2 regions of the Paenibacillus xylanilyticus genome follow, and region 2 is predicted to be linked to the other one. Evidence: riboswitches for the same ligand, from Rfam matches in the RefSeq annotation. Region 2 holds a riboswitch; the other holds the start of a gene.
The links. Region 2 has a riboswitch for cyclic di-AMP ahead of F4V51_RS10200 (C40 family peptidase). Riboswitches for the same ligand answer to the same signal wherever they lie in the genome.
Positions count from the first base shown of each region.

Region 1: another riboswitch for cyclic di-AMP. It lies ahead of F4V51_RS00515 (C40 family peptidase); the one in region 2 lies ahead of F4V51_RS10200 (C40 family peptidase).

Region 1 is NZ_CP044310.1:107,420-112,741, reverse strand. It holds gene F4V51_RS00530 (YwhD family protein) at 1-201, opposite strand, end outside; gene F4V51_RS00525 (M1 family metallopeptidase) at 303-2,294, shown strand; gene F4V51_RS00520 (hypothetical protein) at 2,305-3,147, shown strand; cyclic di-AMP (ydaO/yuaA leader) riboswitch at 3,408-3,545, shown strand; gene F4V51_RS00515 (C40 family peptidase) at 3,549-4,019, shown strand; gene F4V51_RS00510 (GNAT family N-acetyltransferase) at 4,311-4,823, shown strand; gene F4V51_RS00505 (c-type cytochrome) at 4,989-5,322, shown strand, end outside.
Region 2 is NZ_CP044310.1:2,226,101-2,231,422, forward strand. It holds gene F4V51_RS10175 (YkvI family membrane protein) at 1-257, opposite strand, end outside; gene F4V51_RS10180 (xanthine phosphoribosyltransferase) at 461-1,042, shown strand; gene F4V51_RS10185 (hypothetical protein) at 1,139-1,468, shown strand; gene F4V51_RS10190 (hypothetical protein) at 1,587-1,802, shown strand; gene F4V51_RS10195 (carboxymuconolactone decarboxylase family protein) at 1,932-2,261, shown strand; gene F4V51_RS10200 (C40 family peptidase) at 2,341-2,805, opposite strand; cyclic di-AMP (ydaO/yuaA leader) riboswitch at 2,811-2,942, opposite strand; tRNA gene F4V51_RS10205 (tRNA-Leu) at 3,305-3,389, shown strand; gene F4V51_RS10210 (X2-like carbohydrate binding domain-containing protein) at 3,739-5,322, shown strand, end outside.

The DNA of each region.
Region 1 (5,322 bases), 2.1 Mb from region 2:
CGTCGAAAACTTGATTCCACGTTCTACCTTGCTCTTTGCATGCATGGCACCAATATCAATCTTTGCCTCGCCATTATCAATAATAACCGGCGACAGGTTGTTCAGATCAATGGAGCCTGCACCGAAACCTTTATGTTTGCTCTTAGCACTTACGATATTCAAGGCAATCTGTTTTTTGCCGTTTTGCTCGTTTTGATCCATAGTTATAGCCTCCAAGGGTTGATACAAATATTTTAACTAATAATCGCCCCATTGCAAACATATACATGCTGTAGATGCTTGTCAACGGGAGGTATTTAACGATGATTCCACTACGCGCCAAGAGCTGGCTTACTGCAATTCTGGCCCTGTGTGTGTTTACCGGAGCCATATGGATCACTCTGGATCACACTCGTTCTACGACATCCGACTTGCCAACGCTCGCCCCGGAATTGGGCAAGCCTCCGGCCAAAGTCCAAACTCCGGCACCTCCAGAAAGTGTACAGACACCTACTGCTGAGGTGTTCAGCAACCGCGTGGTGGAATATCACATGGATGTGAAGCTGGTAGACGGCAATGTTTTGGAGGGAACGCAGACGCTGACCTGGACTCATCCGGGTAAAAAAACAGTCAGCGAACTTTATTTCCACCTATACCCCAATGCATTCTCTTCTACGGACACAACATTTATGAAGGAATCCGGAGGAAAGCTTCGCGGTGATGTGATGCCAACGGACGGTTACGGCTCCATGAATATTACGGAGATGAAAACAGAGGACGGGCTTTCCCTCCTGCACCGGATGCAGTATGTACAGCCGGATGACGGAAACATGAAAGACAAAACGCTCATAAAAGTGAGATTACCAAAACCCGTCAAGGGCGGGGAAACCATTACACTGCACACCCGGTTTGAGGTCAAGCTGCCCAAAATCTTTGCCCGCATGGGAACCGCTGAAAACTTCGTTATGGCAGGCCAATGGTTCCCCAAACTCAGTGTATACGAGCCTGCAGGCACGCGAGGGCGTACGGCTGAAGGCTGGAATCTGCATCAGTACCACGGGAATTCCGAGTTTTATGCGGATTTTGGCATCTATAGTGTGCGTATTCGGGTACCGGACACATACAAGGTTGCTGCGACCGGGTTTCCTACGAAGCAGGCTGTTATAAAAAATGGCGAAAAGATCTATCAATTCTATGCTGACGATGTACACGACTTCGCCTGGGCAGCCTCACCTGACTTTGTTTATGCAGAAGAACCCTTCTCCGCTCCCAACGTGCCAGGTGTACGAATCAAGCTCTATCTGGACCCGGCCCACCAGGATCTGAAGGAACGTTACTTCTATGCAGCCAAAGCAGCTCTTTCGAATTACAGCAAGTGGTTTGGTCCGTATCCGTATTCCACGCTCTCTATCGTTGTTCCCCCAAAAACAGGTAATGGAGCAGGCGGCATGGAGTATCCTACCTTAGTTACAGCCTTCGGCGCGGATGACGCTACACCAGGCTACGATCTGGAACGCACAGTTGTACACGAGATTGGCCATCAGTACTTCTATGGTATGGTTGCCAGCAATGAATTTGAAGAAGCTTGGCTTGATGAGGGGTTCACCTCTTACGCAGAAGACAAACTGATGGAGCAGGAATACGGACTTATTCCGAATCTGCCCGTTCAATCCGGCTTAATTACTTCGCCTGCCTCACTCACGCAGGAGTCCTGGAAGTTTGATTCCCAGAATCATTACGCAGCCAATGTTTACACAAGGGGCAAGCTTGTGCTGCTGGGCATCGAACAACAAGTAGGCGCCAAAACGATGGAACGCATTCTTTCAACTTATGTCAAAAAGTATCGGTTCAAACATCCCACTTCGGCCGATTTCCAAAAGGTCGTGGAGCAAGTGACCCGTAAATCCTGGTCTGATTATTTTAATCAATACGTATATGGGGACGGGATGGCCGACTTCTCCGTGGAGAATATCCAGGTCAAGCCTGTTGAGAAAGATGGTCAAACGTTGTACGAATCATCGGTAACCTTAGTAAAGAAAGGCAGCGACTACGAGAAAGTACCCGTACGCATCGTTTTTGAGGATGGACACATCATCGCCAAGGAATGGGATGGCGGTAACGGTCGAATTACGTACAAGTTAACGTACAGCTCGCCTGTATCCTGGGCCATGACCGATCCGTTATATACCGTTGTGCTGGAGAACCGTCATATGAACAACTTTTTGAAAGCCGGTCTGGATGAACCATCCAAGTTCCGCTGGAGCATGAGTGTAACCAAACTTATTGAAGCTATATTCGGAGGTCTGTCATGGTGAGGTGGAGACAGTGAAAGCAAAAATACGTGAGGGCTGGTTTCTCGTCCGTCAGCATATGTTCATTGTGGCACTTTTATTTCTCTATCAGCTGGTGTGGGGTTACTTCATCTATAAAATGGTGCAATCCGCAGTCATTCCCTTGCTGCTGCGCTATCCGGACCCTGACGCCGGGGAACTGAGTACCATTTTATTCAAAATGGAAAGCCAGCTCAATCTGTCTACCCATCCCGAGGTGCATCGCTATTTATGGATACTTGGGGCCATGCTCCTGCTCCGCATGCTAATTACCCCTCTCATCCAGGCAGGGCTGCTCTACTCATTACAACACTTCAATCATACAGAAGAACGTGTTCCTTTTGTACGTGGGATCAAGGCACTGTGGAAACCGATGATGCTGCTTCATTTCATTAAAACGCTATTATTGCTGCTGCCTGCGTACTGGCTGATCCCCAAGCTGTATAGTATCTTTCTGGATGGATTCCACTCGCTGCAATTGCTCCTGCCAGGCATTCCATATGTAGCCGGATGGATCGTATATGGATGGATCATACATCATGCTTTGTTATATATGCAGTTTGGCGCTACAGCTCACGAGGATCAGGGCGGGGTAAAAGGTACATTTTTGGGTTTATTGCTCGCCTTGCGTCATATCTTTCCTCTCATTGGTATCGCAGTGGTTCTGGGAGGAATTCATCTGCTCATCTTCGGTGCTTTCACATCTGCGTCGTGGTTCCTGACAGGTCTCATCGGTCTCATCCTGCAACAAACCTATCCGCTCGCCAGATGTTTGCTCGATATATGGAAGATATGCGCTCATTTCCGTCTGTGGCAGTCCAAGTCCTCCAAAGGTTAAAAAGTGTAATGAACCGTGCAAAAATTGTTACCATCTTCATGTAAACTTATGTCAATGTTAACGCTTCACAAACGTAAACCCCGACCTTTCCCCGTCAAAGGTCGAGGTTTTTTTTGCTAATTTTCTTGTTAAACGTTGCCAAAGGCTTACTCCTCTGTTACAATAATCGCAGTGAGTTTTTAGTAACAACTTTGTAATCTTTACCTCATGAATTGTAACTACTTAAAATTAAATCGTCATTTCTTGATTTCGCAGGTGCACAACTAGCATAGCCAAATTCCTGGCACCTGGGAAGCGGGGGAACCAGTTATGGGTGAATTGATCTTGCTACAGAGGGATCATAGGGGACCTTCAACCGAATCCTTAAGCTAACCTCGCAGGCGTTGGAAGGGGTATATCTCTTGTTCAAAAAGAAATTAACAGCAGCTGTCCTCAGCTTAACATTCGCACTATCACTTGGAGCAGGCAGCGCATTCGCAGATTCAAAAATGGATAAAGTAATTGATTCAGCAATGGGAACTACATACAAAAGTGGTGGAACAACGCTTAACGGCTTTGACTGCTCTGGATTCACACGGTATGTATTCGAAAAGCTGGGCATCGATTTGGCTCGTCAATCCAGCTCCCAATTCGACATGGGTGACTCGGTATCCCGCATGGAAATGAGACCAGGCGATCTGGTATTCTTCAATACAACGGGTAAAGGGGTTTCACACGTAGGGATTTTCGTGGGTGAAGGTAAGTTTGCACACTCCTCGTCTTCCAAAGGAGTTACCATCAGTTCTTTGAGTGAGAACTACTGGGCCAACCGCTATGTTGGCGCTAAACGGATTATGAGCACGGACGCATATGAGTCACTGGCCCTCGACTAGGGACAAGCTGAGCAACATCATACTGTAACGAAGCATAAATCAACCGCCCGGTACATTCTCCGCAGGAATGTATCCGGCGGTTTTTTTGTGCATCTTCGTCCGTGCCCTTATGATGTTTTTACCCATCCCACTGTAATATAAACGAAATTCCAGGAACTTTTGTTTCACTTTTTTTCAAGGGAGCAAAACCTTGCCAAATGCCCTCCTCTTTTGTAGAGTAAAATCAGGATTAAATATGAAATGACATATGTTATAAACCATTAGCGTATGACTAGAAGTAGCTTGTTCACAATGAAAGGAGCGTGCAGTGGTGTGGATGAATCTTCTGTAACGTTTCACGTTGTGCCGATGCAAGAAGAACATGCAGCATTGATCTGCAGCTGGACATATGAACCACCCTATAACATTTATACCTGGCTGCCCTGGGAACAGATGAAGGCGCTGGAGGTTGAATTCGGGGATGAGCAGCTTCGAAAAGAGCAATATGCAGTTGTACTCGGAGAGCAGGACCAACTTTGCGGATTCGTTCAATTCTTTCCTCTTGAAGGCGGGACGCGGATTGGGCTTGGCATGCATCCTGAACAGTGTGGACAAGGTCGCGGTACTGCCTTCGTCTCTGCGATCGTGAAGGAAGCCATTCGGCGGAACCCTAGTCATGAGATCGATCTCGAAGTGCTCACTTGGAATACGCGAGCTATCCGGGTTTATCTCAAGGCTGGATTTGTCACCCAGGATACGTATGAACGACAGACACCAAGCGGTTTGATGCCCTTTTATTGCATGGTCTATGAAGGACCTCGCTAATCTTAAACTAACCCTTAAACCGCGTAAGACAAAGAAATTCATGCCCGTTTATGTGATTAGTTCAAAAAATTACCACAAAATGCTATGATGTCTTAACAGGTTCCGTTATAATGATATGGACAGTTTCAGTTTAGATGATCTTTCATTCTGGAGGGGACATAACGGATGCACAAATGGATCATGAGCGGGGTATTTTTTGCAGCATGCGCATTGGCTATTGTATTAATGTTTACGCTTCCAGGGAAAGAGGAAGTGGCTGAAGAAGCGAAACCAACCATGCCTGAAGTGGCAATGGATGCCGGACAGGCTGAAGCACTGGTCAAAACCAATTGTATCACGTGTCACGGGGATCAGCTTCAAGGTGGCGTAGGACCTGCACTAGCAAACATCGGCAGCAAGGATGATGTGGAGAAGATCTACTCTACCATTGTCAAAGGTAAAGGTGGCGGCATGCCTTCCTTCAAGGACAAACTGAAGGACGAGGAAATTGCCAATATCG
Region 2 (5,322 bases):
ATCCACTTTCCAGCCTTATGGCCAAATAGGTGCTTGTTCAGGTCCTCGTAAGAGCGGGAGCCGGTATCATGGGCGATGAGCATCATTTTGGTGCCCAGCCAGACAAATAGTATGGTCGATAAGACAATGGTGATGGTGGCCCATTTGCCATACTGGGTAAAAAACTGCAGTATTTCCTGCCCTGTCGCGAAGCCTGCTCCTACAACCGTTCCGATGTATGTAAATGCGATCTGCAGCACCCGGAATGCCTGTTTCATGCGTTTCCCCTCTCAGGCCCCATAATAGTTTGGACATGCGGGTACCATGGTACAAGGTATGCTTGACCCTGGTAACTCATGACAATTGTAAGAAGCTTTCGTTCTCAGAATCGGTCAATGATGGAGGAAAGCCGATTTCGCTTGAACTGACAGCCTCATCTATGATACTTTTACCTCATAGGATAGGCTTGGGAGGTCGAATGATGGAAATATTAAAACAACGAATATTACAAGAAGGCGTAGTCATCTCGGATCAGGTGCTGAAGCTGGACGGATTATTGAATCACCAGATTGATCCTGCACTGACAATGGAGATGGGCCGCGAGTTTGCTGCTCGCTTTCGTGAAAGTGGAGTGACACGGGTCATTACCGTGGAATCTTCAGGGATCCCGGTTGCTTTTGCCGCAGCACATGAACTTGGGGTGCCGCTCGTATTTGCCCGTCGAAAAAAGACACTTCTGGCAGATCCCGATGCCTACTGTGAACGTGTACCTTCCTTTACCAAAGGGATCGTAACCGATATTATGGTATCCCGCGAATATATTCATGAGAATGACCGTATTTTGTTTATAGACGATATTATCGCCAACGGAGATGCAGCTCGCGGTGTCATTAAGATCATTGAACGTTCAGGGGCGGAGCTCGTCGGATTCGGTGTCGTGGTCGAGAAATGTTTTCAGGCCGGTGCACGTACGATCCGCGAGCAGGGCATTCCGGTGGAAGCTTTGGTGCGCATTCGTTCACTGAATGATGGAACCGTGCAATTCGACGATAACCAAATGTGACAGTTTAAAGGAAAAAGCCTATTTTTTGAACAATGCCTTTGCATGACCGCGAATTTCATTTATAATGGGGTTATGTTAGGGAGAGGAGGCAACACCATGGGGAACCAACCGGCATCAGAACAATTTTTTATTGAAAAGCTGGCGGAGTCGAAAGTTCATTTTGAACGTGCCCTGGATTGTAAACATACGGAATTCGATGACCTTTATCCCTATATGATTGAACATCCTCAATTTTTCTGGTACAAACGCTATGTTGCCTGGTCAGAGTTGCTGACCATTGTAGGCTTGTGTGAAGAGTTGTCCTTCGCTTGGAAAGAACAATTTACACCACATCAAGTGGAGTACCTTGAAGAACGTGTGATGTCCGCCAAAGTGCTTGATTTTTGGTTCGAGAAGAACGACAGCAAAGAGCACGCGCAGCGGTAACTTTCAGTCGGGATATTTTTCGAATGACATAACAGTCCAATACAGTCACGTGAGACCTAAATGACTCTTCATTTAGGTCTCTTTTTGTAAATTATTTTGAAACATAGGAGCCATAGACATGATTAGTGATGCAGAATTGGATGCACTGCGCTTATCGGGTGAAAAAGTAAGAGTGGTACGGGATGGTCTGGAATCCAACGACGTAACAGGAATTGTCGTTGCATGGGATGGGGAACAGGTGCTTATCCGTCGCCAGAACAGACGTGTGGTTAAGCTGGACCGCAGCTATCGCTATCAGCTCTTTAGTGAACCGCGCCAAAGTCCGGCTGAATGAATAGAGCCGCTCTGGAGACGGATGCATGGAATTACCATGGATGGTTTGGCATAATTCCGCCACTCGGGAGAGAAGATAGGTACAGCGAGAATTCGTAAACTTATCAGCCGAGAGGATGTGCGGGTAGCCATGACATTGATGAATGATAAGGTACATGCCTACAAGGATCAGATTGGAGAATTAAGCGATGTGTTGCCTGGCGTAGTCAAAGCGTATCACGATTTTACAGGTGAATGCTTTCAGTCAGGTGCCATCGACGCCAAAACCAAGCAGCTGATTGCCCTCGGCATCGGATTGTTTGCCAATAACGAAGTATGTACGTTTTACCACGTAGAAGAGGCCCGTGCGAAGGGCGCAACCGATCAGGAGATTATGGAGACGGTTGCGGTAGCTGGAGCGGTAGGCGGCGGTCACGCGCTGTCTCAAGGCGCAATGCGTGTGCAAAAAGCGTTGCACTAAGGTTTTCCTGCAAGTGAGTCTGAATAACCAGACAGCAAAACAGGCTCTGGAGCATTCCAGAGCCTGTTTCTTGTCCAACTTATATTTTTCCAAGCATCTTGTTATACATAAATTGTCCGGTCACCCGGCGCGCTGTTACATAGCGGTCACTGAAGTATGGATTCGACATTTTGGTGATGCTGACACCTTTACTGCTGGAAGCATGAGCGAATTGTCCGCCCCCGATGTATACGCCTGTATGCGAAATTCCGCTGCCTGAAGTGTTGAAGAATACTAGATCCCCTGTGCGGATATTGGCCTTGGATACCGGAGTACCCGCCTTGGCTTGCTGCTGTGACGTACGTGGCAATTCAATGCTATATTTTTGGAAAATATATCTCATAAATCCAGAGCAATCAAACCCGGCCAGCGTCGTGCCGCCCCACTTATAAGGTATTCCAGTCATGTTGTTAACGACGGTGTTAATACTGCTCGCCTCAGTGCTTGCTGCACCAGATGTAAATAGAACGGCTGCGCCAAAAATAGAAATGATCAGTTTTTTCAAAATCAATGTTCTCCCTTCGATGCCTACGGAGTTAGCTAAGGGTTCGGTAGAAGGTTCCCTATATTTCCTATGTATAAGAATAATTCACCCAAAATGGTTCCCCCGTTTTCAAACATGAAACTCGGCAAATGAATAATTAATATTTTGTAACCTTTTGAAACTATATTGCATAAATGCGTAATTGTCAAACCTTTCTTCCTTCTGCAATGTTAACGGAATTCAAGACTTTTTGTGGAAAGTAGTAGTTCTCCATGTTTATTTATGATGACAAAAACGTAATTTGTGTTTCATCAGCGCAAAAATTGGACAAATAAGTAAATTGGAGTAGTAGAGGAGAGCGTGGTTCATTTTTAGCAGGGAAAGTTTGTTCTCAAGCAGATTTTAATTCCTTTTGGTTATCTTAGTTTTATACTAAATCATTTAAGTGTTGACACACTGAATTTCACATGATATATTATTTCTTGTCGCCGCGATAGATTATCTCGGAGATATGCCATATGCGGTCGTGGCGGAATTGGCAGACGCGCACGGTTCAGGTCCGTGTGGGCTAACCCCCCGTGGAGGTTCGAGTCCTCTCGACCGCATCATAAGAAGAAAAGGTTTCTCGTTAGGCTAACGCCTGCGGGAGACCTTTTTTTATGTCTTTTTACTTGACCATAAGACCATAACTACGATACACACATCGTTACTTAAACAACGTCCTTCGAATCGATCTTATAGCAGCGGCTCACTTGCAAAATCTTCGGTGTAAGGGGGAGAAATGCCTGTTCTATGGCTGTTGTACCCCCGCTTTCATGGTGAAATGTACGCAAAATTCCGAATTGTACCTACCCTGAGCATAATACATCCACTATTCTTTTCACGTAAGGAAAGCGCTATCATTATGGATTTTGAATTCACTATTTCAGAGGGGGTAGGGATGATTTGAAGCGAATGGGTAAACGGATAGTGATGGTTTTTCTGGTGTTCATCTTTGCGGCAGTTCAGTTTGGATTTACAGGGACCAAAGGTCGTGTGGTTGAAGCGGCTGCAGAGACGACATTAGCTGAGAAACCTTACATGGGCTGGAGCAGTTACAGTATGCAGGTGTATGACCCTTCCGTAAAATGGACATCAGCGGAGAGCATCAAGAAGCAATCGGATGCCATGCGCGAGAAGTTACAGGCTCATGGCTATGAATATATCAATATTGATGCGGGATGGAACGGAGATAATGATGAATACGGAAGACCGATTCCTAACCAAGAACTGTATCCGAACGGATTCCAGGAGGTTATCGACTATGTTCATAACAATGGTCAGAAGATCGGGATCTATCTGATTCCCGGATTGTCCATTGATGCATACAATAAAAACCTTGAGATCTATGGGACGGGCGGAGCTTGCCGAATGCAGGATATTGCTTATCAGCCGCTTACCGTGATGGATGCTTGGAATGCGTATACCTACAAGATTGATTTTTCGAATCCATGTGCTCAGAAATACATCGATTCCATTGCAGATCTTCTGGGCGAGTGGGGCATTAACTTTGTCAAATTCGACAGCGTGACTCCAGGATCAGGCATTAACAATCTGAGCCGGGATGCACGAGGCGATGTGGAGGCTTGGTCCAAGGCTTTGGCAAGGCACAATATCTGGTTCGAGCTTTCATGGGCACTGGACCATAACTACGTGGATTTCTGGAAAAAGCACGCCAATGGCTGGCGTATCGATTGGGATGTCGAAGCATACGACAGCAATGTGGGTTTAACACAGTGGGCTAACATTGCACGACTGTTTCCAATCGCTGCACTTTGGTGGCGTGATGCGGGCACTGGCGGGTGGAATGATTTTGACTCGCTAAACGTGGGCAATGGTTCCATGGATGGGCTCACCAAGGATGAACGGAAGACAGCCATGACATTCTGGGCGATCTCGTCTGCACCGTTGTATACAGGGAATGACATGACCAGGCTGGACAGCTATGGACTTGAACTTCTTACCAATGATGAAGTGATCGCTGTCAATCAGGCTGGACGTCCGGCTCATCCGGTATCGATGGATACCCAGCAGCAGGTATGGTACGCCAATAACGGAGATGGAACGTACAGTGTGGCTCTCTTTAATCTGGGCAACCGGAGTGCTGAGGTCAAGGTCAATTGGAGCGATATCGGTCTGGATGGACCTGCATCGGTCCGTGACCTGTGGAGCCACTCCGAACTGGGTACCTTTAACGAGGGATTTAGCAGTGGTTTATTGGAGCCTCATGCTTCACGCATGCTGAAAGTCAAGGCGCTGAGCGGAACATCGACGGTGAATGACGATGATACAGGCATGCGGTATACCGGAGATTGGAAGCGAAATGGAGGCAAGGAACAATTAGAGGGTTCACAGGACCTGACGATAGCGATTCAGGATTCCACAGACAATGATCGAACGATTGCTGATCCAGCGAGCGAATCCAATGTAGCCGATGAACCGAATGCTGTACCAGCCGTTTCAGGAGACGATACCACGGTTACCGAGGTGGTCTACGTT